3 regions of the Pseudomonas purpurea genome follow, and region 3 is predicted to be linked to each of the others. Evidence: riboswitches for the same ligand, from Rfam matches in the RefSeq annotation. Region 3 holds a riboswitch; each other region holds the start of a gene.

Region 1 (9,764 bases), 660 kb from region 3:
TCAGGTCAGCCACGCCGGGATCTACGTCGGTGAAGGTCGCTTCGTGCATGCGCCGGCCACGGGCGGCACGGTGAAGCTGGACAGCCTGTCCAAGGCCTATTGGCAAAAAGCCTATCTGAGTGCCAAACGGGTGCTGACCCCCGAACATCTGGCGCACAATCCCTAGCTCGCAGAGGTTGTCATGACCACTCGCACGCTTAATCTCGATGATTCACTCTACCACTACCTGCTCGACGTTTCCCTGCGTGAAACGCCGTTGCAGCGCCGTTTGCGTGACGAAACCCAAGCGTTGCCCAACGCTCGCTGGCAAATCGCACCCGAGCAGGGGCAGTTCCTCGCGTTACTGGTCAAGCTGACTAGCGCCAGGCGCTTGTTGGAAGTCGGCACGTTCACCGGTTACAGCGCTCTCTGCATGGCGGCGGCATTACCCGATGACGGCTCGTTGATCTGCTGCGATATACCAGGTGACTACAACGCGACGGCGCTGCGCTATTGGCAGGAAGCGGGATTTTCCGAACGCATCGAGTTGCGCCTGGCGCCGGCACTGCAAACCTTGGCTCAACTCGAGCAGCAAGGGCTGGGCGGTTGCTTCGATCTGATGTTCATTGATGCCGACAAGGCCAATTACCCGGCGTATCTGGAGAGCGCCTTGCGGCTGCTGCGCCAGGGCGGGTTGGCGGTGTTCGATAACACGCTGTGGAGTGGGCGAGTGCTGGAGGTCGATTCCGACAGCGAGGACACCCGAGCCATCCAGGCGCTCAATTGTGCCTTGAAGGATGACCCGCGTGTCGACCTGTCACTGTTGCCGATCGGAGATGGGTTAACCCTTTGCCGCAAAAGGTAGGCGCTGACCCCGATTAATGTGGGAGCGGGCTTGCTCGCGAAGACGGACTGACAGTCAACATTGATGTTGAATGTTAGAACGCTTTCGCGAGCAAGCCCGCTCCCACATTGGTTATGTGTTGGCGTTGGAGGACTTATTGGGCGGCCGAAACCCGCCACACCTTATTCCCCACGTCATCAGCCACCAGCAAACTGCCCTGCTGATCGATCACTACGCCCACCGGCCGGCCCATGGCTTCTTCGTCTTTGTTGAGGAAACCGGTGAGCACATCCACCGGTTGTCCGCTCGGCTTGCCGGCATTGAACGGTACGAAGATCACTTTGTAGCCGCTGTGCGGTTTGCGATTCCAGGAGCCGTGCTGGCCGATGAATACACCTTGGGTGAACGGCGCGGGCAGTTTGCTGCCCTCGGCGAAGGCCAGCCCCAGCGACGCCGTGTGCGGGCCGACGGCGTAATCCGGGGCGATAGCCTTGGCTACCAGGTCCGGGTTGGGTGGCGTGACGCGCACATCGACGTGTTGGCCGTAATAGCTGAAAGGCCAGCCATAAAAGCCGCCGTCCTTCACCGAGGTGATGTAGTCCGGCACCAGGTCACTGCCGATCTCGTCGCGTTCGTTGACGGCGGTCCAGAGCTTGCCGGTCTGCGGTTCCCAAGCCAGGCCGTTGGGGTTGCGCAGGCCCTGAGGCGAAGATGCGGTGGTTACCGGTAGCGCGGTCGACTTCCCAGATGGCGGCGCGACCTTCTTCCTGGTCCAGGCCGTTTTCACCGACGTTGCTGTTGGAGCCGACAGTGACGTAGAGCTTGCTGCCGTCCGGGCTGGCGATGACGTTTTTGGTCCAGTGATGGTTCAGCGCGCCGCCCGGCAAATCGACGACTTTGGTCGGTTGCGACGTGATGGCGGTTTCGCCGCTTTCATAATGGAAACGCAACAAGCGGTCGGTGTCGGCAACGTACAGGTCATTGCCGACCAGAGTCATGCCGAACGGCGAGTTGAGGTTTTCCAGGAATACCGTGCGGGTTTCGGCGACGCCGTCGTGGTTGCTGTCACGCAGCAGGGTGATGCGGTTCGCGCTGGGTACGCTGGCGCCGGCGCGCCCCATGACTTTGCCGGCGATCCAGCCACGAATACCGGCGCCGTCGTCGGACTTGGGTGGCGAGTTGGTTTCAGCCACCAGCACATCGCCGTTGGGCAGCACGTAGAGCCAGCGGGGATGATCCAGGCCTTCGGCGAAGGCTGCGACGTGTGTGCCTGGCGCCGCAATCGGTTTTGCGCTCTTGGTCCAGCCGACCGCCGGGGCGATGTTCACCGTCGGGATCAGGGCTTTGTTCGGTTCCGGCAGTGTGGGCGATGGCCCGGTACCGTCCGAGACTTGCAGGTTGGACGTCTCACCGCAGGCAGCAATCCCTGCGGCGATGGCGATGACGAGGACATGTTGAGGCTTGAGCATGTGGATCTCCCTATGAATGCAGTGCCTGCATCATAGAGGACCCTGACGGCCGGATGGTTCAATCGGTCAGCCGCGGGCTTCCTTGAGGAGGACGGCAATCCCGGGGTGGTAGTTGCCGGCATCGTTGTGCAGCTTGCGGTAGGCATACGGGAAGTACCAGGCCACGGCGCAGGTCAGTTCCTTTTGCAGGTCGTCGACCATGTCCTGGAGTTCTTCTGGAGTGGCGCTGTGCTGGGCCTTTTGTGGCGCAACGAACAGGCAGCCGAGTTTCAGGTCGCTGGCGTAGCCGATTTTCTTCGCGTCGCTGACGGCGTCTTGCAGGGCCTGTGTCAGGTTGAGGTTACTGACCCGCGGCCAGCGCTGGGTGGCTTGCAGATAGGCGCGTTCCTCTTTGCTGGCGATGTACAGATCGGCGCGGCCATTGCGTTCGCCTTCCTCGATCTGTTTTTTTGTCGGGGCCTGCTCCAGCGTGGCCAGTTCGGCCATCCATGCTGCGGCAGACAGCAATCCGAGGTTGGCGCGTTCGTCGAACCAGTAAGGGGTTTCGTTATCGCCGCGCACCGCGTTGTAGCGATCGATACAGTCAAACCAGCGCTCCAGCACCGGGCGCAGGAATTCCAGTTTCGGATTGCTGATGATCATGCCTTGCATGTTGCTCACCTTGTTCTTGTGGTTTGGAGTTATGGCGATTTGATATCACTGCTCTGAGTGTGGCACAAGATTGGCGTCAGTAAATTGATTCAGGCCAATTTTCCTCGGGTATTGGCGTCTGGCTTTAATTGACGCTCCATCCCCAACCCTCTAACCTTCGCGACTTGTTTCAGGTGCTCTGTGACCCATGGGTCGACCGAGTGAAACAGGGAAGCCGGTGAGTGTTTCGCATGATCCCGGCGCTGCCCCCGCAACGGTAAATGAGTCAAGACTGCGCCTGGTGCCACTGTGTCGAGTGTCGATACGGGAAGGCGCGCAGTCGGCAACTGCGGCTCATGAGCCCGGAGACCGGCCTGATCCATCCAGCGGCATCACGGTGGGCGATGCCAGGCTTCTTGCCGTCTATTGCTATGCCCGCCCGCCGTTACCCCGCCTCAACGGAGAGCTCCCCATGACTGATTCCCCTGATCGTGACGAACGCCATCTGGCGCGCATGCTGCGTAAAAAAGCCGTAATCGATGAACGTATTGCCAATTCGCCGAATGAATGCGGCCTGATGCTGGTGCTGACCGGCAACGGCAAAGGCAAAAGCAGTTCCGCTTTCGGCATGCTGGCGCGGGCCATGGGCCACGGCATGCAGTGCGGCGTGGTGCAATTTATCAAGGGCCGCAACAGCACGGGCGAAGAGCTGTTCTTCCGGCGCTTCCCCGAGCAAGTACGTTTCCACGTCATGGGCGAAGGGTTTACCTGGGAAACCCAGGATCGCCAGCGTGACATCGCCGCCGCCGAGGCGGCCTGGGCAGTGTCGCGCGAACTGCTGCGTGACCCGACCATCGGCCTGGTGGTGCTCGATGAGCTGAACATCGCCCTCAAGCACGGTTATCTGGACCTGGACCAGGTGCTCAGCGACTTGCAGGCCCGCCCGCCGATGCAGCACGTGGTCGTTACCGGTCGCGGCGCCAAACCCGAGATGATCGAGCAGGCCGATACGGTCACCGAAATGGGCATGGTCAAGCATGCGTTTCAGGCCGGTATCAAGGCGCAAAAAGGCGTTGAATTGTGAGTGAGCCACGTCATTGCCCGGCGGTCCTGATCGCTGCGCCGGCTTCCGGCCAGGGCAAGACCACCGTCACCGCCGCGCTGGCCCGATTGCATCGCAATCAGGGGTGCAAGGTGCGTGTGTTCAAATGCGGCCCGGACTTTCTCGACCCGATGATTCTGGAGCGCGCCAGTGGTGCGCCGGTGTATCAGTTGGACATGTGGATGGTTGGCGAGCAGGAAAGTCGTCGGCTGTTGTGGGAAGCCGCAGGCGAGGCTGACCTGATCCTCATTGAAGGCGTCATGGGCCTGTTCGACGGCACGCCGTCCAGCGCCGATCTGGCGCGCCACTTCGGAGTGCCGGTGCTCGGTGTGATTGACGGCACCGCCATGGCCCAGACGTTTGGCGCACTGGCCCTGGGGTTGGCGCGCTATCAGCCGGACCTGCCGTTTGCCGGGGTGCTGGCCAACCGTGTCGGCACCTTGCGCCACGCGCAATTGCTGGAAGGCAGCCTCACCGAAGGGCTGCGTTGGTATGGCGCCCTGTCCCGGGAAACCGGGATCGAGCTGCCGAGCCGCCATCTCGGGCTGGTCCAGGCGAGCGAGCTGAACGACCTGGACGCGCGTCTCGACGCCGCGGCCGAGGCCCTGGCCAGCAGTTGCGAAGTGGCGTTGCCACCCGCCGTCGAATTCGCCGCTCCCGAGGTGATTGTCGCCGAACCATTGCTGGCCGGCGTGCGCATTGCCGTGGCCCGCGATGAAGCGTTTGCGTTCACTTATGGCGCGAGTCTGGACCTGCTGCGGGCGATGGGCGCCGAGTTGCTGTTCTTCTCGCCGATCCATGACCGTGAGTTGCCGGATGCCGACAGCCTGTACCTGCCGGGCGGCTACCCGGAATTGCACCATGTGGCGCTGGCGCAAAACACCACGATGCTGGCGGCGATTCGCGCGCACCACGAGGCGGGCAAGCCGTTGTTGGCCGAGTGCGGCGGCATGTTGTACCTGCTCGACTCGTTGACCGATGTCGAGGGTACGCGTGTCGAGCTGGTCGGTTTGCTGGCCGGTGACGCGGTGATGCAGAAGCGACTTGCCGCGCTGGCATTGCAAGCGGTTGAGCTGCCGGAAGGCTCGCTGCGCGGGCACACCTATCACCACTCGTTGACGAGCACTGAGCTTGAGCCGATTGCCCGTGGGCTGAGCCCCAACGGCGGGCGCGGGGCGGAAGCGGTTTACCGTGACGGGCGGATGACCGCCTCTTATGTGCACTTTTACTTTCCGTCCAATCCGAAAGCGGTCGCCGCACTGTTCCTACCTGAATCCGAGGTCGCCATCGCGAGCAGGCCATGACCGACAATGCATTTTCCGAAGCCGAACGCGCAGCGGTCTACCGGGCTATCGGCGAACGTCGCGACATGCGTCATTTCAGCGGCGGCACGGTAGACCCCGAGCTACTGCGACGTCTGCTTGAAGCGGCGCATCAGGCGCCGAGTGTCGGCCTGATGCAGCCTTGGCGTTTCATCCGCATCAGCGACCGCCCCTTGCGCGGCAAGATCCAGCAACTGGTGGAAGAAGAGCGGGTACGCACTGCCGAAGCGCTGGGCGAACGCTCCGATGAATTCATGAAGCTGAAAGTCGAAGGCATCAACGATTGCGCCGAAGTGTTGGTGGCCGCGTTGATGGAGGATCGCGAGCGGCACATTTTCGGGCGTCGAACCTTGCCGGAAATGGACATGGCGTCGTTGTCCTGTGCGATTCAGAACCTGTGGCTGGCGTCCCGCGCCGAAGGGCTGGGCATGGGCTGGGTGTCGTTGTTCGAGCCGCAGGCCCTGGCCGACCTGCTCGGTTTGCCGCCCGGCGCCAAGCCGCTGGCGGTGTTGTGCCTGGGGCCGGTCGAGGCATTTTATCCGGCGCCGATGCTGGTGCTTGAAGGGTGGGCGCAACCGCGTCCGCTGAATGAACTGTTGTATGAGAATTATTGGGGAGTGAGTCAATGAGTGTGGCGTTATTGAGTGTCGCCGGGGTGGCGCTGGATGCGCTGCTGGGCGAACCCAAACGCTGGCATCCGCTGGTGGCGTTCGGCCGTTTTGCCGACCGCATCGAGCAACGTTTCAATTCCGGCGGTCGTGGCTGGCGCAGCCACGGCGTGACGGCCTGGGTGTTGGCGGTGTTGCCGCTGACCTTGTTGGCGACGGCGTTTGCCTGGTTGCCGTACATCGGCTGGATCGTCGAGATCCTGGCGTTGTACTGCGCCCTCGGTTTGCGCAGCCTTGGTGAACACGTCGAGCCGGTCGCCCAGGCGCTGCGCAGCGATGACCTGGTGGAGGCGCGCAAGCGTGTCAGTTACCTGGTCAGCCGTCAGACCGCCGAACTGGACTCGACCGAAGTCGCCCGCGCTGCCACCGAGTCGGTGCTGGAGAATGGCAGCGATGCGGTGTTCGCCGCGTTGTTCTGGTTTATCGTCGCGGGCGTGCCGGGGGTGGTGCTGTATCGCCTGAGCAATACGCTGGATGCCATGTGGGGTTATCGCAACGAGCGCTTCGAGCGTTTCGGCTGGGCGGCGGCGAAGATCGATGACGTGCTCAACTACATTCCTGCACGGCTGGTGGCCTTGACCTACGCGTTGCTGGGTAAAACCCGTCTGGCGCTCAAATGCTGGCGCACTCAGGGGCCGATGTGGGACAGCCCGAATGCCGGGCCGGTGATGGCGGCGGGTGCCGGTGCGCTGGGTGTGGAGTTGGGCGGCGCGGCGATTTATCACGGCGAGCTGCATCAGCGCCCGACCTTGGGTGAAGGCGTGCCGGCGGACGCCGACTCCATTGACCGTGGCTGGCAATTGGTCCAGCGCGGGGTATGGTTATGGCTGCTGATTCTCTGCCTGGGGGTTGAGTTCTATGCTTGAGCACGGTGGCCGTTTGCGCAAGGCGGCGCTCACCTATGGCATCGCCGAAGCCGACTGGCTTGACCTGTCCAGCGGCCTCGCGCCCTGGCCGTGGCCGATCCCGGAGATCCCGCTGCGAGCCTGGGCCCGCTTGCCGGAAACCGACGATGGCCTGGAGCAGGCCGCTTGCGAGTACTACGGCGCGCCCCAAGTGTTGCCGGTGGCGGGCTCGCAAGCCGCGATCCAGTTGCTGCCGCGTTTGCGTCGCGCCGGCAAGGTGGGCGTGCTGTCGCCGTGTTACGCCGAGCACGCCGAAGCCTGGCGCCGCAGTGGCTACATCGTTCGCGAAGTGACGGAACAGGAAGTCGACTTCTTTCTCGACAGCCTCGACGTGCTGGTGGTCGTCAACCCGAACAACCCGACGGGCCTGAGCCTGACCCCGGAGCGTTTGCTCGACTGGCACGCACGGCTGGCCCAGCGCGGCGGCTGGCTGGTGGTCGACGAAGCCTTTATGGACAACACTCCGCACCTGAGCTTGTCTGCCCATGCGAACAAAGTCGGGCTGATTATTTTGCGCTCGTTCGGCAAGTTCTTTGGTCTGGCCGGCGTTCGTTTGGGGTTTGTGTTGGCCGAACGCAAGTTGCTCAAATTGCTGGCCGAGCAAGTCGGGCCGTGGGCGGTCAGTGGGCCGACGCGGATTCTGGGGCAGGTGTGTTTGCGCGATACCGCCGGGCACGCACAACAACGCCAGCGCAGCGAGGCGGCGAGCCAGCGCCTGGCGTTGCTCCTTGAGCGCTACGGCTTCAAGCCGCAGGGCGGGTGTGCGTTGTTCCAGTGGTTGATCACCGACCGCGCCGGGCAGCTTCACGAATTCATGGCCACACGCGGCATTTTGCTGCGTCTGTTCCCCCACAACAGCAGTCTGCGTTTCGGCTTGCCGGCCGATGAAGCCGACTGGCTGCGCCTCGACGAGGCGTTCGCGGCCTACCGCAAGGATGTTCCATGAGCACGCTGATGGTGCAGGGCACCACTTCCGATGCAGGCAAAAGTACGCTGGTGACGGCGCTGTGCCGCTGGCTGAGCCGTGAGGGTGTCAGCGTGGTGCCGTTCAAGCCGCAAAACATGGCGCTCAACAGTGCGGTGACCGCCGACGGTGGCGAGATCGGCCGGGCGCAGGCCGTGCAGGCGCAGGCGGCGAACCTTGAGCCGCACACTGACATGAACCCGGTGCTGCTCAAGCCCAACAGTGACACGGGCGCGCAAGTGATCATCCATGGCCGCGCCGTGACCACGATGAACGCAGTCGCCTATCACGACTACAAAGCCATCGCCATGCAAGCGGTGTTGGCGTCCCATCAACGCCTGAGCGCGGCGTATCCGGTGGTCATGGTTGAAGGCGCGGGCTCGCCGGCCGAGATCAATCTGCGAGCCGGTGACATCGCCAACATGGGCTTTGCCGAAGCGGTGGATTGCCCGGTGATATTGATCGCCGACATCAATCGCGGCGGTGTCTTTGCCCATTTGGTCGGCACCCTGGAGCTGTTGTCGGCCAGCGAGCAGGCGCGGGTCAAGGGGTTCATCATCAACCGTTTTCGCGGTGACATTGCCTTGCTGCAACCGGGCCTCGACTGGCTCGAGGCGCGCACCGGCAAACCGGTGATTGGCGTGTTGCCTTATGTGATGGATTTGCACCTGGAAGCCGAGGACGGCATCGACCAGCGCCAGACCGACAAAGCCGAGCAGGTGCTGAACGTCGTGGTGCCGGTGCTGCCGCGCATCAGCAACCACACCGACTTTGATCCGTTGCGCCTGCACCCGCAGGTCAATCTGCAATTTGTCGGGCCTGGCCAGCCGATCCCGCCTGCTGACCTGATGATCCTTCCCGGTTCAAAAAGTGTGCGCAGCGACCTTGCATATCTGCGGGCCAATGGGTGGGACAGTGCGATCACCCGGCATCTGCGTTACGGCGGAAAACTGTTGGGCATCTGCGGCGGTTTGCAAATGCTCGGCGAGCAGTTGCACGACCCGTTGGGGCTGGAAGGCGCGCCGGGTTCCAGTGCCGGTCTGGGGTTGCTGGCGTTCGAAACGGTGCTTGAAGAAGAGAAGCAGTTGCGCAACGTGCGCGGGCGTCTGGCCCTGGAAAACGCTGAGGTCAGCGGCTATGAAATTCACGCTGGCGTGACCACCGGGCCGGCGCTGGAACACGCGGCGGTGCTGCTGGATGACGGTCGCAGCGACGGCGCACACAGCGCGGACGGGCAGGTGTTCGGCACGTACCTGCATGGCGTGTTCGAGTCGGCGCCCGCGTGCAGCGCGCTGTTGCGCTGGGCCGGTTTGCAGAACGTGCAGGAGGTCGATTATCACGCCCTGCGCGAGCGTGATATCGAGCGGTTGGCGGACTTGGTGGAGAAGCACCTGGACACCGGGCTGTTACGTGAACTCTGTGGGTTTTGAGGTGGTTTTGAGGACGCATTCGCGGGCAAGCCCGCTCCCACAGGGTTACGAGGCGTATTCAAAATTTGTGTTCATTCGAGATCAACTGTGGGAGCGGGCTTGCCCGCGAATAGGCGAGTTGCCTCACCGAATATTTTTCAGGATACCTTCATGCTGCAACTGATCCTTGGTGGTGCCCGCTCCGGCAAGAGTCGCCTGGCTGAAAAACTTGCGTCCGACAGCGGTCTGGCGGTGACGTACATCGCCACCAGCCAGCCGCTGGACGGCGAAATGAATGCGCGGGTGGCCCATCACCGCGAGCGTCGTCCGGCTGCGTGGGCGCTTATCGAAGAACCGCTGGAACTGGCCCGCGTGCTGCGCGAAACCGCACGCGCCGAGCATTGCCTGCTGGTGGACTGCCTGACGTTGTGGCTGACCAACCTGCTGATGCTCGACAACCCCGAGCGTCTGG
Region 2 (9,764 bases), 1.0 Mb from region 3:
AGCGTTGCCAGCGACACCAGCAAGGTGGGGCGATTGCGCTGATCGACATTGATCACTTCAAATCGATCAACGACACCTATGGCCATGTCGCCGGAGACATCGTACTGCGGCAACTGAGCAGAATCCTCAAGCAGAACCTGCGCGCCGCTGACCTCGCTGGCCGATACGGCGGGGACGAATTTTGCGTGATCCTCCCGGATCTGCCCCTGGACAGCGCCGCCCAGGCCATGGATGCACTGCGTGACCGCTTCGCTACCCTGGGCTATGAACAGAACCCGGCGCTCAAGGTCAGCCTGAGCATCGGCCTGGCCGCATTCAACCCTGCACACGGCGAAGCGACCTTGTGGCTCAATGATGCGGACCAGGCGTTGTACGAGGCCAAAACCACCGGGCGCAACCGGGTGATCTGTCGTGCCGAGAACGATCCACGGCTCGGAGCGAACCGTGGTGCACAAATTGTCAACTGACGGGACGGTTCTCGGCCCCCTCGGCCTGCCGTTGCCAATACTGTTTGATTGCATGAATGTTGCCCACGTTCAAGCGCGGGGTAGGTCCCCAGCAATCACTCTCCAGGCTGTTATGGACGGGTGTGCTCAGCACATGGGTGGCGGCACGGAACAACGGAACGCTGCTCCAGTCATGGGTGGTCTTACTCATGTCACTTCCTTGTTTTGAGTGATTCGGGTGGCGGTTGCTACCCGTGTTCGAGCAGGTGCAGCGCTTGTTCATACAAGGCAACCTCCTGCGTCCCAATACCGGCAAAAGTCGGTATGTAGTGTTCATCGAAGCACCAGGCTTGATGCTGGCTTTCCAGCAGTTGTGCATGGATGACCAGGCTCAGCGAGGCTGATAGCCGTTCGGGCGGCAATTGTCGGTGTACTTCATTGAACGGTTGCATGTGCAGCACTTCGCCCGGGGCCAGTCTGATTTCCCGCACGCTCCCCAACTTTGGGCGCACGCCTGCCTGCAACGGCTCATCCTGAAGAATCATGCGGCCGACAGATCGATACCCGTCGCCGCTGTAACCCACGCTGTAGATTTCAAAGTCGTGCGTATGGTTGAGGTGGTAAATGAAGGTAGCGCTTTCGTCTCGAGACGAAACCGGTAGCCAGAACCCGAGGCGAATAGAAAAAGACGGGTTGTGATGCAGCACAAAGGCGTAGGCGTTATACAAAAAACTGCGGGTATTGAAGCCTGTTTGTTTCAGGTGTTTGAGCAGATGGTCGCTCAGCAGCGTTCGGTTTTTTGCCAGGTGGCGAAGGTCATCGATGATGAGCGCCGTATCGTGTGCAAGGTCGTAGTGCTGAAGCCGTTTGACGAAGGTATCCAGTTGCATGGCGTGGCCTCAGATCCGTTCCAGTAGCGTGTTGAGCCTGGGGTTGTGATGCTTCCCGAGCATCCTGACGTACTGTTGTGCCCGGTTCGGGCTGGCGTGGTGAATCTGTTGGAATGCCTTCCAGGCGACGCCGGGGTGGTAGTGGTAAATCAGTTCTTCGGCGACCTGGAAGGTGTGGGGGTCTGCGACGCCTTCCAGCAGTTCCAGGCAGGTGAGAAAGCGGGCGGCGCTATCATCGGCTGGAAACCAACCGGTTTTTTGCAAGGTCGAGCGATCAAATACCTGAATGTCCGCGGTTTTGTCGGGAAAGTTGAAACTGGCGATGACCCCGGCGTTCTCCTGACCGTCCGAAGTCTGCTCAAACAATTCATGCGCGCCGTTGATGTGCACGGGATGCCGAGCGTCGACCACCACGTGTTCATGGCGCGTCAGGCATTCACCTTCGATACGGTAGCGGGTAATGGCATAGGCGTGCGGTTGGAGGGCGAACAGCACGCAGTGCCCGGGCACCGAGTACAACTGCGCCGCTGCGCCTAACCCCGGCACCTTGATGCTCACGTTACCTCGGGACGAGGAAGCAAGGGTGATGGTGCCGGCCTGGCAGTTGGTTCTACTCATGATCGCCCCACGGCGAGTCCAGGGACTTGAGGACTTCGGGTCGGTCGCTAATTGCCGCAGCCACTGCCTCACCTCACGGGACAGGTCGATGAACCGTATGCGGTCCCTGATTTGTGGCGGTGACAGGTCGCTGCCGAGTAAGGACATCATCATGGCGTGCACTCAGGGCGGGTGGAATTCACCTGAATGTTAGGCAGTGTGCAGCTCCGTCGACTAGGCGATCAGTCTTTATCGGGGAGGCGAAGCGTCGCTTTGTCAGGTCTGATTTTCGTCCTGAGGAAGGGCAGTAAGGCGTCGGAAGCCTTGAACCGCGGCGAGGGAAATATCACCTGGAACCGGCCAGCCCACGCGTCGATCAGTCCAGTGCATTGAGTTTCCTCGTCAGTTCCAGCACGACCTGGCCACTGGTCGGGGTCGGCAGCAGATGGGCGAATGGAATGTCGATGATCCGGTTCGCCTTCACTGCCCGCAGTTGCGACAACGCCGGATCATGCTTGAGCAGGTAGCGTTTGCGGCTGGCCGGGGACCACACGGCGTCGGCCAGCAGGATCACATCGGGGTCGTATTTGAGCAGGGTTTCACTGCTGACCATCAGGCGCGCGACATCCACATCGGCGAAGGTGTTACGCGCCCCGGCGGCCTCCAGCAGGGTGCTCACGAATCCGCGTTTGCCTTCGCTGTCCAGGCCGTTGACTTCGCTGTCGAGGTAGAACACCGACAAGGGCTTTTCGGTGCTGCGCAACGCGCCGGCGCGGGCCAGGTCGGCGTCCAGTGCCGCGCTCAGTGCCAGTGCCTGATCCGGCCGTTGCACCAGGGCGCCGAGGGTGTGCAGGTCGCGGCGGATATGCCCGAAATAATCCAGCGAATGCCCTTCGCAGGCCGACTCCAGCAAGTAACTGGCGACGCCGTTGTCTGCCAGCACCGGCCGTGAACTCATGTGTTGGCGAAACGCCGAGGCGAAGCCACCGACCAGCAAATCGGCGCGCTGGGTGTAAAGCACTTCGGCCGAAGGGTAGAGCTGGGAGATCACCGGGATACCGCGATAGGTGCCGTGCTCGATGGCCTGGCCGTCATCGTCGATGTAGGCGACGCCGATCAGGGACGGGCCGGCACCCAGAGCCAGCAACGTGTCGGCGCTGTGCTGATTGAGCGCGATGATGCGCTGGGGGGCGTGGTCGAGCGTCCAGGTTTGCCCGCAGTTGTCGTAGGTTTGGGCCATGACCGGCAGCGCACCGCCGAGCAGCAGGCACGTCAGCAGGGTGTTACGCATCCGGTTTGCCTCCGTTCGGTGGGCGGATCAGCAAGGTCTCGGCCACGTTACCGCCGAGCAAATGCATGTTCACCAGATGCTCTACGTCGTCATCATGCCGCACCCGATACCAGCAGCCGTCCGGGTGCACGGTCAGCACCGGCCCCAGGTTGCAGGGGAACTGGCACGCGGTGCGGGTCAGCAACACGCCGCCAGGCGTTTCGATCAGGTCATGCTTGAGCAGCGCCCGGCGCAAGGCTTTCCACAAGGGCAGCGCTCCCCGACGCACGCAGCGCGGGCCGGTGCAGAGGAACACCTGGCGGGCATGGTCGGGGATTGTCGACCAGCCAGGGTCGCTCGGCACCGCGCCGACGTTGTCGCACGGCAAGTGGCGGTCGGTCTGCCCGATACTGGCCCATGCCGCGTGGGCATCCAGCCCACGGCGCCCGAGTGCCGATCCGGTGACCCAGAAGCGTGGCGCCTGAGGATGAGCCTGGGCGATGCGCCCGAGCTCATCGCGCAGCCAGTCCAGGTAGGCACCGTCCGAGGTCGGTTCAAGGTCGACCACCAGACGATTGCCCGCCCCCGGTTGACGCAGTGTGCGCCACAGCTCTTCGAAACCGTCGAGGGTGTCGATGATCTGTGTGCCGCCCGCGTCAGTGTGCAGCGCTTGAAGATCACGGCGGAAGGCTTCGCCCGTGGCCCCGCTGGCCAGCCCGGGGCCGACGAACAGGACGTCTTGATAATCGCTGTGCATGTCGGGTTTTTCCCTCAAAACCGGTACGTGTAGCGGATTTCGCTGGTGAAGGGCCGTCCGAGGTTTTCTACCTGGGGGCTGCCGGTGGTCATGCTGGTGGCGTAGTCACGGTCGAACAGGTTTTCCACCAGCAGGCTCACGCGATGCTGGTGGGCGCTGTCGAGGTAGCGATAGGCATCGGCGTCGACCACCGAGTAATGGCCGTAATCGACGTCCCGCGAGCTGACCACGTCGCGGATGTAGCGAATCGCACCGCCGGCGCCCCACATCCGGTCGTCCGACTCAAACCCCAGGCGCGAACGGGCGAAGAAACTCGGGATGTTGCTGAGGGTTACGCCGTTACGCGATTCGACAAGGTTGCGGGTCATGTCCGCCGAGAGGTTCCAGCGGTCGTCGAGTTGCCATTTGGCATCGGCCTCGACGCCCCGGACGTTGATCTCGCCTTCACCGTTGGTCCATTGCACGCCGTCAAGGGTGATCAGGTCGGTGATGTCACGCCGAAACCCGGTGACGCTGGCGCTGAACTCGCGGTCCAGCAGTGCGCCCTTGTAGTCCAGGCCCAGTTCGGCGTTGCGGCTTTTCTCGGGCTTGAGGTTGCGGTTGCCCATCTCATCCCCTGGCTCGTTGACGAACAGTTGCTCGGCGTTCGGCAGTTTGTAAGCGGTGCCGAACTGGCCGCGCAGTTGCCAGTTGTCGGTCAGGTCATACAACGACGTGAGCATGCCCACCGTGGCGCTGTCGCCGCCGCTCATGCTTTCGTGGCGCACGCCGATGCTCGGGTGCCAGTCGGGCAGGGCGTCGATGACCGGACGCAATTGGGTGTACAGGGCGTGGGCCTGGGCCTTGTTGTTGTCGATCACCAACACATCGTCCTGGCCCTTGAACCATTGGTTGTCCGAGCCGAACACCAGCACATGGCCTCCCGGCAATTGCGCCTTGCCTTCGGCTTGCACGCCCCAGTCGGTGAAACCCCAGTAATCGTTGTCGTTCACCACGCGAGTGCCGCCACCGGGCAGGTTGTTGATGCGGGTGTAACGGGTGTCCCAGTCGTTGACGTGGCCCTTGATGAAGTAGCTCAGTTGTTCGCTCAGGCGCTGTTCGAAGGTCGCGGTGGCGATCTGTTGCACCCGGTCGTTGGTGGTCTTTCTGTTGTGGGTGGGGCGGGCAAAATCCAGGTTGGCGTCGGCGTACTGGTAGAACAGCTCCAACCGCGAATCATCACCGAAAGCCTGGGTCGCCTTGGCGCCGAGGGTGGTGACTTCATAGGAACGTTTTTTGTCGCTGACGGTGCTGCTCATGTCTTTGCTGCGGTACGGCTGATAGCCGTCGGAAACGTTGTGGCTGACGTACGCCAGCAAACCGAGGTCGCCGAAGCCGTTACTGAAAATCTTCTCGGCACGGGCGTTGCCGCTGCGGCCCATGAAGCTGTCCAGCCCCAGGTTGACCTCGCCGGAAGCTTCACGGGTCTGGGCGCTGCGGGTGACGATGTTGATCACCCCGGCGACTGCCTGGGTGCCGAACAACAGACTTTGCCCGCCCTTGAGCACTTCGATGCGCTCGATGGCGTTGGCCGGCAGGGTGTCGAGGTAGAGACCGCCGTACAGGCGATTGTTCAGGCGCACACCGTCGAGCAGGATCAAGGTGTCGTCGTTGCGCCCGCCCAGCAGCGAGTAAGTGCCGTAGTCGAAGGGGCCGTTCTTCGGTGCGACGTACAGGCCGGGAACGGACATCTGCAACACGCGGCTGATATCGGCGCTGGGGCCGGCGCGTTCGATCTGCTCGCGATTGATGATCTCGACCTTGCTGCCGAAACGCGCCATCTCGGCGACGGTGGTGGACTCCACCGAGGGCGCGCTGACTATCTGTTGATCGAGGGTCATGGCCGTTTCACCGGCCAGCAACGCCGGGCTGAACAGGCAGCCGAGCAGGGCGCTACAGGCGCCGAACAGCGCAGGACGAGGGGCCTGGGCGTAAAGGGATTGAATCTGAGTCATTGTTGGTCTTCTCGAAAAAAATCTTCGCAGAAGCACGCAGGAGAAAGTACCGGACACGCGCCAATACCGGCCCATGCCCGCCCACCGCAGGTTTGCCAAACAGAAATTCCAGGCCGGTCTCCGGGCTTGCGAGGCTGGACACGTTCACCTTCCCGGACCTGGGCCCAGTGGTGTATCGAACGCGTCACTCGCTTACCGTTGCGGGGGCAGCACCGGACTAACCCTTGAGGGGCGCACCGGTTTCCCGTTTCACCTCATGCACGGCGGCATGAGGCACCTGAAACTGGGCGGCATCTGAACACTCGCATGACCGTTCGTCAACTTCGGCTGGTCGATGAGCGGTGCCTATGCGCCAACAATTGCCCGTACTGCGTCGGCTCGCACACGGCAGCGGCGCGCAAGGCGTGGATGACGCACGACATGTTCGGCGAGTTGCAGGCCGTGGTGGGCATGGCCAACGAAACCAACCGCCTGGCCAACGGTTACCGCGTGCCGCTGGAGGACGCCTTCACGCTCGCTGACTAGGCCGCAGCGGCGTGTTGCTGCTGTTTGAGCAACGGTACGGCGCGCACTGAATTGCCCGGTTGCAGTTGCAGGCGTTTGGCGGTCAGGCGGTCCACCAGCAGGTGCCCGCCGACCAGCCGCGCTCGGGCCGCAGTGATTCGGCAGTTCTCCAGGCGCCGGTTGTGGATCAACCACATCGGCGCATCGTCATCAGGCATGCCGACGGCCAGCGTCAACGTCTGGCTGTCACGCACGGTGCGCACGTTCGAGACCTGGGCTTCGATCACCGGGCCGCCGTCAAAGATGTCGATGTAGCCCTGATGGGAAAAACCTTCGGCGCTGAGGATCTTCATCGCAGGTTCGGTGTTGCTGTGGGCCTTGCCGATCACGGCCTGGGCCTGTTCGGTGAGCAGGCAGGTGTAGAGCGGCTGGCGCGGCATCAATTCGGCAATGAACGGCTTGTTGCCCAGGCCCGAGAGGTGATCGGCCTGGCTGAAATCCATCTTGAAGAAATGCCGGCCCACACTGTCCCAGAACGGTGAGCAGCCATGTTCATCGGCGCGTCCGCGCAGTTCGGCGATGAGCTTCTTGCCGAACAGATGCGGGAATTCGGCCACGAACAGCAAACGTCCCAGCGACAACAAACGACCGTTATGACCCACGCGTTGGTCGGGGCGCAGGAACAGCGAGCAGATTTCCGATTGACCGGTCATTTCGTTGTTGAGGAACAGCGTCGGAATCTGCCGCTGGATGCCCAGGTCGGGCGATGAACTGATGGTCATGCCCAAGCGATAGTTGTACCAGGGCTCGCGCAGGCCGACTGCGCCTGTCAGCGCACTGATGCCGATGACTTGCTGATCGTCGTCTTCGAGCACGAACAGGTAATCCGCATCGGCCCGCTCGACCTGTTCGGCAAAGGTGCGCTGGGCCCAGCGTACCCGGTGGCCCCAGGCGCTCTTCGTTAGCCGGCAGGGTGGTGATCCCCGGGCCCGCCCGTTGTGCCAACGCCATCAAGGCCGGGATATCGGTCACGCGAACCGGACGTACGATCATCATGCAGCTCCTTCATCGCGCCCGTCCGGGCGCTGTGGTTCGGTGCGGTGCCGGGCCTGATTCATAGGGCAATCAGCCGGACCTGGCTGCCATCCTTGACGTGCAAGGCTTCAAGCATCTGCGCATCGAGCGGCACCGGTTGGCCGGGCAGCCAGTCCAGTTCAGCGACAATCGCGCGATAGCCCAGCAGCAAGTCGTTGCTCACCAGATACTGGCCGCCGCTCGTGCGGGTGGCCGACAGTCGAGCGACTGCGGTCTGGCTGTGGGCAATGGAATGAATGTTCGAGGTGCGGGCATAGAGTGTCGGGCCGGCGTCGAACAGATCGACGTAGCTGTTGGTCTCGAAGCCTTCACGTTCGAGGATGTCGAAGGCTTCCTGGCCGTCGGGATGGACCTTGCCGATGCAGTCCTGGGCGCTCTGCGGCAACATGGGCACGTAAATCGGATAGTGCGGCATCAACTCGGCGAGAAAGCTCCGGCTCTGCAAACCGCACAGGCGTTCGGCCTCGACATAGGGCAGGTCGAAGAAGTGCTTGCCCAGGGCGTCCCAGAAAGGCGACTGGCCGTTTTCGTCGCTGTAGCCGACGATTTCGGTGATCACCGCGTCGGCGAACCGTTTGGCGTGGGCGGCAATGAACAGCAGTCGGGCCCGTGAAAGCATTTGGGCCTGCGCCGAGCCGACCAGCGCCGCGTCCACATGGAAACCCCGCAGCAAAGTGTGGCCGCTGAGATCGTGACACAACGATAGCGCCGGCACGCCATGCTGGATGTTCAGCTCACGGGAGGTACTGGTGAACATCCGGTTGCGCAGGCTGTAAAAGGGCTCGGAGAAACCGGCGGTCGCGAGGATCTCCGAGCAGCCACGCAAGCGCTGTTCGGCGAGGTCCTCAAGGACGAAGAAGTAGTTTTCCTGCCCATTGCTCTGCGCCTCGCTGTCGAACGAGGCGCAGGAGGCGAGAATTTTGTCGCGCAGTTGCGCGGTATCGTCTGGCAGGGAAGTGACGCCCACGAGGCTGTCGCGCGCAAGTTGCTGCAACTGGGGCAAGTCGGTTAACTGAACTGGACGCAAAGCCAGCATGGGTGCACTCCTGTTTCAAAGGGCCCGGCACCGTCACCGTGGGGTGGGTTACCGGGCCTGACGATCACTGTCGATTGCCAAGCGTTGTAGCGGCGGTCGGCTGAACCCTCTCAGCGACTGCCCGGGTCTTCGTGTTCAATTGTTGGACGGATCAGGCAGCGCGCTGCCGGTGCTGTGGCGGTTGAGGAAAAACAGGTACACCAGGCCGACTGCAATCCACAGGAAGCCGAGTTTTTGCGCGGCAACGCCCATGTTGTACATGATCGCCAGGGTGATGATCAGGCCCACCGCCGGGAAGATCAGGTGGCGGATGACCTGGCCTGATTGCTGCCGGCGCCAGTAGTAGTTGATCACCGTGAGGTGCAACAGGACGAAGCCACTCAAGGCGCCAAAGTTGACCAGCGAGGTCAGGGTGTCGACCGAGTTGATGAACAGGTAGCAGATCAGCAGCGACAGCACGGCCACCAGGTACAGCGCAATGTGCGGGGTGTTGTACTTGGGGTGAACCTTGGCCAATGCCTTGGGCAATTTGCCGTCGCGGGCCATGCCGAACAGCAGGCGTGAAACAGCGCTTTGCGCCGTCACCGCCACCGCGATGCCCCAGGCCAATGCGGTGGCCACGGCGGTCAGGGTCGCCAACCAGCTGCCGCCAGCGACTTCGGCAATTTCATAGAACGCGGTGTCGGCAGACTTGAAGCCCATGCCGGCCGCGAGGTCGGTGGCAATCCAGGTTTGCACCACGAAAATCACGCCCATCACACCGAGGGTAATCAGCGCTGCCTTGCCGACACTGCGGCCCGGGTCCCCTTTGATTTCTTCGGCGAGGGTGGAAATGGCATCGAAGCCCAGGAACGACAACACGGCAATCGAGACGGCTTGCATCAGCAGGCTGAAGTCGAAGGTTTGTGGGTTGTAAAACGGCTTGAGGGTCAGTTCGCCGTGGCCGGCCCCACCGTGCAAGGCGTTCCAGGCGTAGAAAAGGAAAATCCCCAGCACCGCCAGTTGGGCGAACAGGAACACCAGGTTCATCCGGGCCGTGAAGCTGATACCGCGCAGGTTGATGAAGGTTGCGCCGACCAGGAATGCGAGGATGAAGCCGACCTTGGGTATTTCCGGGTACAAGTGGTTGAGCGCCATGGCTGCGTAGACATAGAGCAGGGGCGGAATCAGCAGGT
Region 3 (9,764 bases):
CAGCTCGCCTTCTTCCGGGTTCATGGTGCCGATCAGGACAAAACGCGCCGAATGCCGATGGGAAATACCATCACGCTCGATCAGGTTGGTGCCGCTGGCGGCCACGTCCAGCAGCAAGTCGACCAGGTGATCGGGCAGCAGATTCACTTCGTCGACGTACAACACGCCACCGTCAGCCTTGGCCAGAACACCGGGAGAAAACTGTGCCCGACCTTCGCCCAGCGCAGCGTCCAGGTCCAGGGTGCCGACCAGCCGCTCTTCGGTCGCACCCAAGGGCAAGGTGACGAACTGACCGCTGGCGAGCAGGTCTGCCAGACCACGGGCCAATGTGGACTTGGCCATACCGCGCGGGCCTTCGATCAGCACGCCGCCGATTTTCGGGTCGATGGCGGTCAGGCACAGCGCCAGTTTCAGGGCATCGGCACCGACCACGGCGGACAGCGGGAAATGCAGGGTGTCGGTCATTTTGTTCATCTCGGTCATGGTCGGTGCTTGCGTTGTGGCGAGGGAGCTTGCTCCCGCTCGAGCGCGAAGCGCTCGCAATAAAGGTGTCGATTTTAGCCTGAAGAAACAGGCTGCAAGCTTTTGGGGCCGCTGCGCAGCCCAGCGGGAGCAAGCTCCCTCGCCACAAGTGCAGGCAGGTATCCGGTTAGCTGTCTTCTTCTATATCCAACAGCAAATTCTCCAGCGCCTCGCGATACTCGCCCGGTTCTTGCCACATCCCTCGTTGCTGGGCTTCGAGCATGCGCTCGGTCATGTCGCGCAAGGCGTGGGGATTGTGCTGCCGGACGAACTCGCGTGTCGACGGATCAAGCAAATAGGCCTCGGCCAGCAAGGCGTACTGGTGATCGTCGATCAACTGCGTCGTCGCATCGAATGCGAACAGATTGTCGACCGTGGCCGCCAGTTCGAATGCCCCTTTGTAGCCGTGACGCTTGACCCCTTCGATCCACTTCGGGTTGGCCGCGCGGGAGCGAATCACCCGGTTCAGCTCTTCCTTCAATGTGCGAACCTTCGGCAAATCCGGCTGACTGTGGTCGCCATGGTAGCTCGCCGCGGTTTCGCCGCTGAGGCTTTCGACGGCCGCGAGCATACCGCCCTGGAACTGGTAATAGTCATTGGAATCGAGCAGGTCATGCTCGCGGTTATCCTGGTTTTGCAGCACCGCTTGAACCTGACTCAACCGCTGGGCGAACTGCTGACGGGCGGCGGTACCCTCGTCGGAACCGCCGTAAGCGTAACCGCCCCAGTTCAGGTAAACCTCGGCCAGGTCCTCGCGGCTCTGCCACACACGCCCGTCGATGGCGCCCTGCACACCCGCACCATACGCGCCGGGCTTGGCCCCGAAGATCCGCCATCCCGCCTGACGCCCGGCCGCCTCTGCATCCAGCCCGGACTGCATCAGCGTTTCACGCTCGGCGCGCACCTTGGCCGCCAGCGGGTTCATATCGTCGGGCTCGTCCAGCGCGGCCACCGCTTGCACTGCCGCATCGAACAGCCGAATCAGGTTGGCGAACGCATCGCGGAAAAACCCCGAGACCCGCAAGGTCACGTCCACACGCGGCCGGTCGAGCAGGCTCAGCGGCAGGATTTCGAAATCGTCGACCTGCTGACTGCCCGTGGCCCACACCGGACGCACCCCCATCAGCGCCATGGCCTGCGCGATGTCGTCGCCACCGGTGCGCATGGTCGCCGTGCCCCACACGGACAACCCGAGCTGACGCAGGTGATCGCCGTGGTCCTGCAAATGCCGTTCAAGTATCAGGCTCGCGGACTGGAAACCGATGCGCCACGCGGTGGTGGTCGGCAGGTTGCGTACGTCCACGGAGTAGAAATTGCGTCCGGTGGGCAACACGTCCAGCCGTCCACGACTCGGCGCGCCACTGGGGCCTGCGGGCACGAAACGCCCGGCGAGAGCGTCCAGCACGCCGCGCATTTCTGCCGGGCCACAGGCATCAAGCCTTGGCGCGACCACCTCGCGCAGGTGCTCGATGATCGCGCGGACATCGGCCCAGCCCGAATCCTCCAGCTGTTCGACATCGCCAATCAACGCCGCTTCAATCAATTGCCCGGCGAACAGTTCCAGACGCTCACGCACGTCGCCTGCCGTGCGCCACAGTTCGCTGCTGACGTCTTGCAACGCTTGAGGGCGACGCTCGGTCCAGGGTTCGGCCAAGGCACAATCCAGCGGATCGAAACCCAGTTCGAACGCCTTGGCCAAGGCCCGCAGCAGACTCGATTGCGCGCCGCGACCGTCACCCCGAGGAATGCGCAACAGCGCCAGCAAGGTGTCGATGCGCAAGCGACCGGTCGGCGACTCACCCAACACATGCAAGCCGTCACGGATTTGCGACTCTTTCAAATCGCACAAATAGGTGTCCAGGCGCGGCAACCAGATCGCTGCATCGGCCTCGCTGTCGAGCTTCTCGTCGAGCTGCAACTCACGGTCGATGTGGGTTTCACGCACCAGGTTGAGGATGTCCCGTTGCAACTCGCGAGCGCGGCGCGGGTCGAGCAACTGGGCTTCGTAATACTCGTCGGCCAGTAGCTCAAGGTTGCGCAGCGGGCCATAGGTTTCAGCGCGGGTCAGCGGCGGCATCAGGTGGTCGATGATTACCGCCTGAGTGCGACGCTTGGCCTGCGCGCCCTCGCCCGGGTCGTTGACGATAAACGGATAAATGTTCGGCAGTGGCCCCAGCAACGCATCGGGCCAACAGTGTTCGGACAAACCGACGCCCTTGCCCGGCAGCCATTCGAGGTTGCCGTGTTTGCCGACGTGGATCAGCGCGTGCGCACCGTAGACCTTACGCAACCAGAAGTAGAACGCCAGATAACCGTGGGGCGGCACCAGGTCCGGGTCGTGATACACCGCACTCGGATCGACCTGATAACCCCGCGCCGGCTGAATGCCGACAAAGGTCAGCCCCAATCGCAGCCCGGCGATCATCATTCGCCCGCCCCGGAACATCGGGTCGTTTTCAGGCGTGCCCCAACGCTCCAGCACCGCCGTGCGGTTGGCTTCGGGCAAGGCGTTGAACATCGAGAAATAGTCGTCCAGCGCCAGGCTTTGCTGGCACAGGCGCAGGTCGATGGTTTCCAGGTCATTACTGACCCCGCCGAGCAATTGCTGAATCAGCGCGGTGCCGCTCTGCGGCAACTCGGCGGGCAGCGGATACCCTTCGGCGTGCAGGGCGCGCAGGATGTTCAACGCAGCGGCCGGTGTGTCGAGGCCGACGCCATTGCCAATCCGCCCGTCGCGGGTCGGGTAGTTGGCGAGGATCAGCGCAATGCGTTTTTCGCCATTGGCCACCCGCGCCAAGTCGACCCAGCGCCGCGCCAGCTCAGCGACAAAATCCATGCGCTCGGGCTGCGGTCGATAGCAGACCACATCGGACTGGCTGCGCTCACTGCGCCACGCCAGGTCTTTGAAGCTGATGGGGCGGCTGATGATCCGCCCGTCGAGCTCCGGCAAGGCAATGTGCATCGCCAGGTCCCGTGGGCCCAGCCCTTGCTCGCTGGCGCGCCAACCGGGTTCGTTGTCCTGGGCACAGATCGCCTGGATCACCGGGATGTTGCGGCGAAACGGCCGCAGGTGCGGCGCTTCGGGGCTGGATTGGGCGAACCCGGTGGTGTTGAGAATCACCGAGGCGTGCACCTCATCCAGCCAGTCCTCGACCACCGTCAGGCAGCCGGGCTCTTTCAGGCTGGCCAGCGCAATCGGCAACGGGTTAAGCCCCGCCGCTTGCAAACGCTGGCAGAAAACATCGATGAAGGCGGTATTGGCCGCCTGCAAATGGGAACGGTAAAACAGCACCGCCGCCACCGGTTGATCAGGTTGCCAGTCGGCCTGCCAATCACCGAGGACCGCGTTGCTGTTGTGCGGGTGGTAAATAGCGGTGCGCGGCAAGGTCTTGGGTTCAGACCAAGGGTAATCGCGGCCCAGCCAACGGTTGGCCAGGCAGCGGTACAGATCCAGCGCATTGCCCATGCCGCCCTGACGCAAAAAATGCCAGAGCCGGTCGCGGTCTTCACCGGCCACGGTACTCAGGTCGCTGAGTTCCGGATCAGGGCGATCGTCACCCGGCACCAGGATCAACTGCACGCCACGTTGCGAGAGTTCCACCAAGCGCTCGACGCCATAACGCCAATAGGCGATCCCGCCGTGCAGCGAGATCAAAATCACCTTGGCGTGGCGCAGCACTTCGTCGACGTACATGTCGACCGAGGCGTGATTCTGCACCTGCATCGGGTTGGCCAGGCGCAGGCTCGGGTAATCGTCGGGCAACTGCTGCGCCGCTTCGGCGAGCAGCGCCAGGCTGGAGTCGCCGCTGCACAGAATCACCAGTTCGGCGGGGGTTTGGCCTAAGTCGGCAATGTTGTCATCCGAGACGAAACCGCCGGGCTGGGTCCTGAGCAGGTGCATGGATTAAACGCTGAGCGCGGCGCGCAATTGCGCTTCGAGTTGAGCGGCATCGAGCTCCTGGCCGATCAGCACCAGACGGGTGGTCCGCACTTCATCGGCGCCCCACTGACGGTCGAAATGCTTGTCGAAACGCGTGCCCACGCCCTGGATCAACAGGCGCATCGGTTTGTTCGGGACCGCCGCGAAGCCTTTGACCCGCAGAATGCCATGCTTGACCACCAGTTGAGTCAGCGCGTCCATCAGCAGGCTTTCGTCGGCTTGTGGCAGCTCGATGGAAATCGAGTCGAAGGCGTCGTGGTCATGATCATCATGGTCGTCATCGCCTTCACCGTGGTGGTGATCGTGGTGGCTGTGACGGCTGTCGATGTGTTCTTCGGAACCGGCGCCAAGACCGATCAGCACGTCCAGCGGCAGACGACCGCTGCTGGCTTCGATGACTTTCACCGCTGGCGGCAGTTCTTCGGCGACTTCCAGCCGTACTCGGGCCAGGTCTTCAGGGCTGATCAGGTCGGCCTTGTTGAGGATCACCAGGTCGGCGCTGGCCAGTTGGTCGGCGAACAGTTCGTGCAGCGGCGATTCGTGGTCCAGGTTCGGGTCCAGTTTGCGCATGGCGTCGACCTGATCCGGGAACGCGGCAAAGGTGCCAGCGGCCACGGCCGGGCTGTCGACCACGGTGATGACCGCGTCCACAGTGCAGGCGCTGCGGATTTCCGGCCACTGGAAGGCTTGCACCAATGGCTTGGGCAGGGCCAGGCCGGAGGTTTCGATGAGGATGTGGTCGAGGTCACCGCGACGGGCAACCAGCTCGCGCATCACCGGGAAGAACTCTTCCTGAACGGTGCAGCACAGGCAACCGTTGGCCAGTTCATACACACGGCCGCTGGCCTCTTCTTCAGTGCAGCCAATGGAGCATTGCTTGAGGATTTCGCCGTCGATGCCCAGCTCGCCGAACTCGTTGACGATCACCGCGATACGCCGACCCTGGGCGTTGTCGAGCATGTGCCGCAGCAAAGTGGTTTTGCCCGAACCGAGGAAGCCGGTAACGATGGTGACGGGGAGTTTGGCCAGTGTTTTCATCGGATGCCCTTTGGCAAGGTGGCGGGCATACGGGACGACAACCGGCAGCGCTTGCGCGCGCGGGAAGAGTTCGCCACCGGATCACCCCGCCCGGTTGTAGTGAGAATCTGTGTCGAGGCAGGTCTCCTGGCTGACGGTGTGCCGGTCTTTCGACTGGCGGCTCCTGCGCCTTCCCGCCGCTCTGGGTAGAGCGTGCAGTGGCATGGCAGAAACAAAACCGTTCACAGTTGCGGGGGCAGCCGCGGCATTGACCGCGTTCCCTTCTTAGCTTCGGCAGCCGCCGAAGAACCTCGAAAGCGCAAGGCTACGCATGGTGTGGGGGCGGGTCAATGTCCGCGAACGATCGCGATCCACTGTGGCGAGGGAGCTTGCTCCCGCTGGGTCGCGAAGCGGCCCCCTGCATTCATTCAGGCACATCACATGCACACGATTTGCGACGGCTGCGCCGCCGAGCGGGAGCAAGCTTCCTCGCCACAGGGTTTTGTGCCAGCCTCAACTGAGAACCCTTGCCAATTGACGGCTCGCCCTCGCCCATGCTCTCCTACACACTTTGTTACGGGTGCCCTTCACAGGGTGAAACGGGAAACCGGTGAATCGTGTGCTTTACTCAAAGCCACGTCAGTCCGGTGCTGCCCCCGCAACGGTAAGCGAGCGAAGAATCAGATCCACTGTGCCAACACCTGGTATGGGAAGGCGATTCTTGCAGGTTCGGCCAACGCCAACCCCTCGTGAGCCCGGAGACCGGCCCGCAACATCGAGTGGCTACACACGCCACGCTATAACAAACCCGCGGTGGGCGGGCGCTGTTTGAACCTCTGCGTGCCTGGCGTGCAGGGGTTTTCATGCGCTCGATTCACCCGCTGACAGTCCAGAGGGAAGCGCCATGTCGATCATCAGCAGTACTCGCCACGCCACCGCCAGCAGCACCGCCACCCTGAGCCAACGCCTGACTGCCGCCATCGGCGCATCGATCCTGGGCGCGTGCCTTGTGTATTTCGCCGGTTTCTCGCACATCGAAGCGGTACACAACGCCGCCCACGATACCCGTCACAGCTCCGCCTTCCCGTGCCATTGAGACCTGCCGACATGATCAAGCGTATTGCGCAAACCGCAGGGTTCACCGGGCTGCTGGCCGCCCTGTTGCTGACCCTGCTGCAAAGCTTCTGGGTCGCGCCGTTGATTCTTCAGGCTGAAACCTACGAAAAGGCCCCGGCGACCGAAATCCATGAACACGCCGAAGGCGCCATGGCCGGCCACACTCACGACGCCGAAGCCTGGGAACCGGAAGATGGCTGGCAGCGCGTGCTGTCGACCACGGGCGGCAATCTGGTGGTCGCTGTCGGTTTCGCGCTGATGCTGGCGGGCCTCTACACCTTGCGTGCGCCAACACGCACCTCACAAGGCCTGCTCTGGGGCCTGGCCGGTTATGCGACCTTCGTCCTCGCCCCGACCCTGGGCCTGCCGCCGGAACTGCCGGGCACTGCCGCTGCGGATCTGGCACAACGGCAAATCTGGTGGATCGGCACTGCCGCCTCGACGGCGGTCGGTATCGCCCTGATCGTCTTCGGCAAAAACTGGCTGCTGAAAATCCTCGGCGTCGCCATTCTGGCCGTGCCGCATGTCATTGGCGCACCGCAACCTGAAGTGCATTCGATGCTGGCACCCGAAGCCCTGGAAGCACAGTTCAAAATCGCTTCGCAGCTGACCAACGTTGCGTTCTGGCTGGCCCTTGGCCTGATCAGCGCCTGGTTGTTCCGCCGCAAAAGCGAAGGTCAATACCACGCATGACGGACTCAAGCGCAGCGCCGACCCTGGTGGTCGGCCTGGGCTGCCAGCGCGGCTGCCCCGCCAGCACGCTGCGCGCGTTACTGGATCAGGCGTTGCAGGCGCATCAAATCGAGCTTGAGGCTGTGCAGGCCCTGGCCAGTATCGACCTCAAGCGCGACGAACCCGGGCTTAACGAATTGGCCGCGCAGCTTGGGCTGACGCTGACCTGTTTCAGCAGTGCGCAACTGGCGCACTATCAGCCAAGACTCAGCCACCAGTCGGACATCGCGTTCGAGCGCACCGGCTGCTACGGCATCGCCGAAAGTGCGGCCCTCGCCCTCGCCGAACAACTGGGCCAAGCGCCGGCCAAACTGCTGATCCCACGGCAGAAATACGCCCAGGCCACCTTTGCATTGGCATGCGCGTCGTAAAATCCCCGATAATCCCCGCCCTCGATCATGAGCAATCTTCATCTGAAGCCCTGCTTTGACAATTTTTCACAGGAGCCGGCCATGACCGTCTACTTCATCGGCGCAGGTCCCGGCGACCCGGAACTGATTACCGTCAAGGGCCAGCGGCTGATTCGCAGTTGCCCGGTCATCATTTACGCAGGCTCGCTGGTTCCGGCAGCCGTGCTGGAAGGCCATCAGGCCGAACAGGTGGTCAACAGCGCCGAACTGCACCTGGAACAGATCATCGAGCTGATCAAAATCGCCCACGCCAACGGCCAGGATGTGGCCCGGGTGCACTCCGGCGATCCCGGTTTGTATGGGGCGATTGGCGAGCAGATCCGCTACCTGCGCGAGCTGAACATTCCCTTCGAAATCATTCCCGGCGTCACCGCTACGGCCGCGTGTGCGGCGCTGTTAGGCGCGGAACTGACCCTGCCGGACGTTTCGCAAAGCGTGATCCTGACCCGCTATGCCGACAAAACGGCGATGCCGCCCGGTGAAGCGTTCGCCAGCCTGGCCCAACATGGCGCAACCATGGCGATTCATCTGGGGGTCAATCATCTGGATAAAATCGTCGCTGAACTGCTGCCGCATTACGGTGCGGACTGCCCGATTGCGGTGGTTCACCGCGCCAGTTGGCCCGATCAGGACTGGGCAGTGGGGACACTGACGGATATCGCCGAAAAGGTTAAGGCCAAGGGGTTTCGGCGTACCGCGCTGATTCTGGTGGGTCGGGTGCTGGCCACCGACAACTTCAGCGAGTCATCGCTGTACCGCGCCGGGCATGCGCATCTCTACCGCCCATAGGCCCTCATCGCGAGCAAGCTCGCTCCCACAGGGGATACGCGGTCAAATGTGGGAGCGAGCTTGCTCGCGGTGGCGTCAGTGAATTTCACCCAAAAAAAACGGCGCTCACGGGCGCCGTTTTTTTGTTCGCAATGAACGCCGTGCTTAGTAGTAGGCGTTTTCTTTTTGCGTGTGGTCAGTCACGTCACGTACGCCCTTGAGCTCCGGAATGCGCTCAAGCAGTGTGCGTTCGATGCCTTCCTTCAAGGTCACGTCTGCCTGGCCGCAGCCCTGGCAGCCGCCGCCGAACTTCAACACGGCGATGCCGTCTTCGACCACATCGATCAGGCTGACCTGACCGCCGTGGCTGGCCAGCCCTGGGTTGATTTCGGTTTGCAGGTAGTAGTTGATGCGCTCATTCACCGGGCTGTCGGCGTTGACCATCGGTACTTTGGCATTGGGTGCCTTGATGGTCAGTTGGCCGCCCATGCGATCCGTGGCGTAGTCGACCACGGCATCGTCCAGGAACGCTTCGCTGAAGTGATCGATGTACGCGGTGAAGCTTTTGAGCCCCAGCGCGGTGTCTTCAGGTTTTTCTTCGCCCGGCTTGCAATAGGCAATGCAGGTTTCGGCGTATTGGGTGCCAGGCTGGGTGATAAAGACGCGAATGCCGATCCCGGGGGTGTTCTGCTTGGACAGCAGATCGGCCAGGTAATCGTGGGCGGCATCGGTAATGGTTATGGCGGTCATGGAAACTCCTCGCAGGCTTGGGCGCAGTTTACGCCAATCAACGCGCCGGACAAAGTCCCAGTATTTTTGTCGGGAAAGCGCAACTGATCCAATGTGCGGACTTGCACCGGGCGGCGATCCGAGGAAGAGGCTAAAACAGTCAACATTAATGTTGACTGGTCTGCCGCCTTCGCGAGCAAGCCCGCCCCCACACTGGATCGCAGGCACCTCTAAATTCCGGGTGTCAAAGGTTCTCGTAGCGGTTCATGTCCAATACGCCTTCTTCCACCGGGTCGGTTTCATGCAGGTACTGGCTCAGGTCGTGAAAATACACCCAGAACTGCGGATGACTGCGGCGGATACCCCAGCGCTCGACGATTTTTTCGAAGCGGTTGGCATCCTTGGCGCGCTCCATCTGCGCCACGAACTGCGGCACTTCGTCGGCCGGGATGTTGAAGATGAAGTTCGGGTAGCTGCTGAGCACACCCGGATAGATCGTCAACGTATCCAGCCCCGGCTGATAGCGCAGC

Evidence for each region. Region 3 has a riboswitch for cobalamin ahead of cobW (cobalamin biosynthesis protein CobW). Riboswitches for the same ligand answer to the same signal wherever they lie in the genome.
Region 1: another riboswitch for cobalamin. It lies ahead of cobO (cob(I)yrinic acid a,c-diamide adenosyltransferase); the one in region 3 lies ahead of cobW (cobalamin biosynthesis protein CobW).
Region 2: another riboswitch for cobalamin. It lies ahead of AABM54_RS11010 (TonB-dependent receptor); the one in region 3 lies ahead of cobW (cobalamin biosynthesis protein CobW).

Annotation. Positions count from the first base shown of each region.
Region 1 covers NZ_CP150918.1:4,157,504-4,167,267, reverse strand. Annotated here, with positions in the region: gene AABM54_RS18675 (C40 family peptidase) at 1-166, shown strand, start outside; gene AABM54_RS18670 (class I SAM-dependent methyltransferase) at 182-844, shown strand; partial or broken gene AABM54_RS18665 (sorbosone dehydrogenase family protein) at 978-2,292, opposite strand; gene AABM54_RS18660 (hypothetical protein) at 2,359-2,943, opposite strand; cobalamin riboswitch at 3,098-3,315, shown strand; gene cobO (cob(I)yrinic acid a,c-diamide adenosyltransferase) at 3,395-4,006, shown strand; gene AABM54_RS18650 (cobyrinate a,c-diamide synthase) at 4,003-5,328, shown strand; gene bluB (5,6-dimethylbenzimidazole synthase) at 5,325-5,975, shown strand; gene cbiB (adenosylcobinamide-phosphate synthase CbiB) at 5,972-6,880, shown strand; gene cobD (threonine-phosphate decarboxylase CobD) at 6,873-7,865, shown strand; gene AABM54_RS18630 (cobyric acid synthase) at 7,862-9,313, shown strand; gene cobU (bifunctional adenosylcobinamide kinase/adenosylcobinamide-phosphate guanylyltransferase) at 9,464-9,764, shown strand, end outside.
Region 2 covers NZ_CP150918.1:2,452,846-2,462,609, forward strand. Annotated here, with positions in the region: gene AABM54_RS10980 (diguanylate cyclase) at 1-467, shown strand, start outside; gene AABM54_RS10985 (hypothetical protein) at 460-657, opposite strand; gene AABM54_RS10990 (transposase) at 695-1,336, opposite strand; gene AABM54_RS10995 (hypothetical protein) at 1,346-1,954, opposite strand; gene AABM54_RS11000 (ABC transporter substrate-binding protein) at 2,310-3,224, opposite strand; gene AABM54_RS11005 ((2Fe-2S) ferredoxin domain-containing protein) at 3,217-3,960, opposite strand; gene AABM54_RS11010 (TonB-dependent receptor) at 3,975-5,840, opposite strand; cobalamin riboswitch at 6,048-6,250, opposite strand; gene AABM54_RS11015 (carboxymuconolactone decarboxylase family protein) at 6,261-6,479, shown strand; partial or broken gene astA (arginine N-succinyltransferase) at 6,476-7,511, opposite strand; gene AABM54_RS11025 (arginine N-succinyltransferase) at 7,573-8,589, opposite strand; gene AABM54_RS11030 (APC family permease) at 8,725-9,764, opposite strand, start outside.
Region 3 covers NZ_CP150918.1:3,496,880-3,506,643, forward strand. Annotated here, with positions in the region: gene AABM54_RS15740 (ATP-binding protein) at 1-465, opposite strand, end outside; gene cobN (cobaltochelatase subunit CobN) at 650-4,423, opposite strand; gene cobW (cobalamin biosynthesis protein CobW) at 4,427-5,500, opposite strand; cobalamin riboswitch at 5,599-5,808, opposite strand; cobalamin riboswitch at 6,041-6,265, shown strand; gene AABM54_RS15755 (CbtB domain-containing protein) at 6,384-6,575, shown strand; gene AABM54_RS15760 (CbtA family protein) at 6,587-7,288, shown strand; gene AABM54_RS15765 (cobalamin biosynthesis protein) at 7,285-7,698, shown strand; gene cobM (precorrin-4 C(11)-methyltransferase) at 7,780-8,526, shown strand; gene nfuA (Fe-S biogenesis protein NfuA) at 8,671-9,255, opposite strand; partial or broken gene AABM54_RS15780 (fatty acid cis/trans isomerase) at 9,479-9,764, opposite strand, start outside.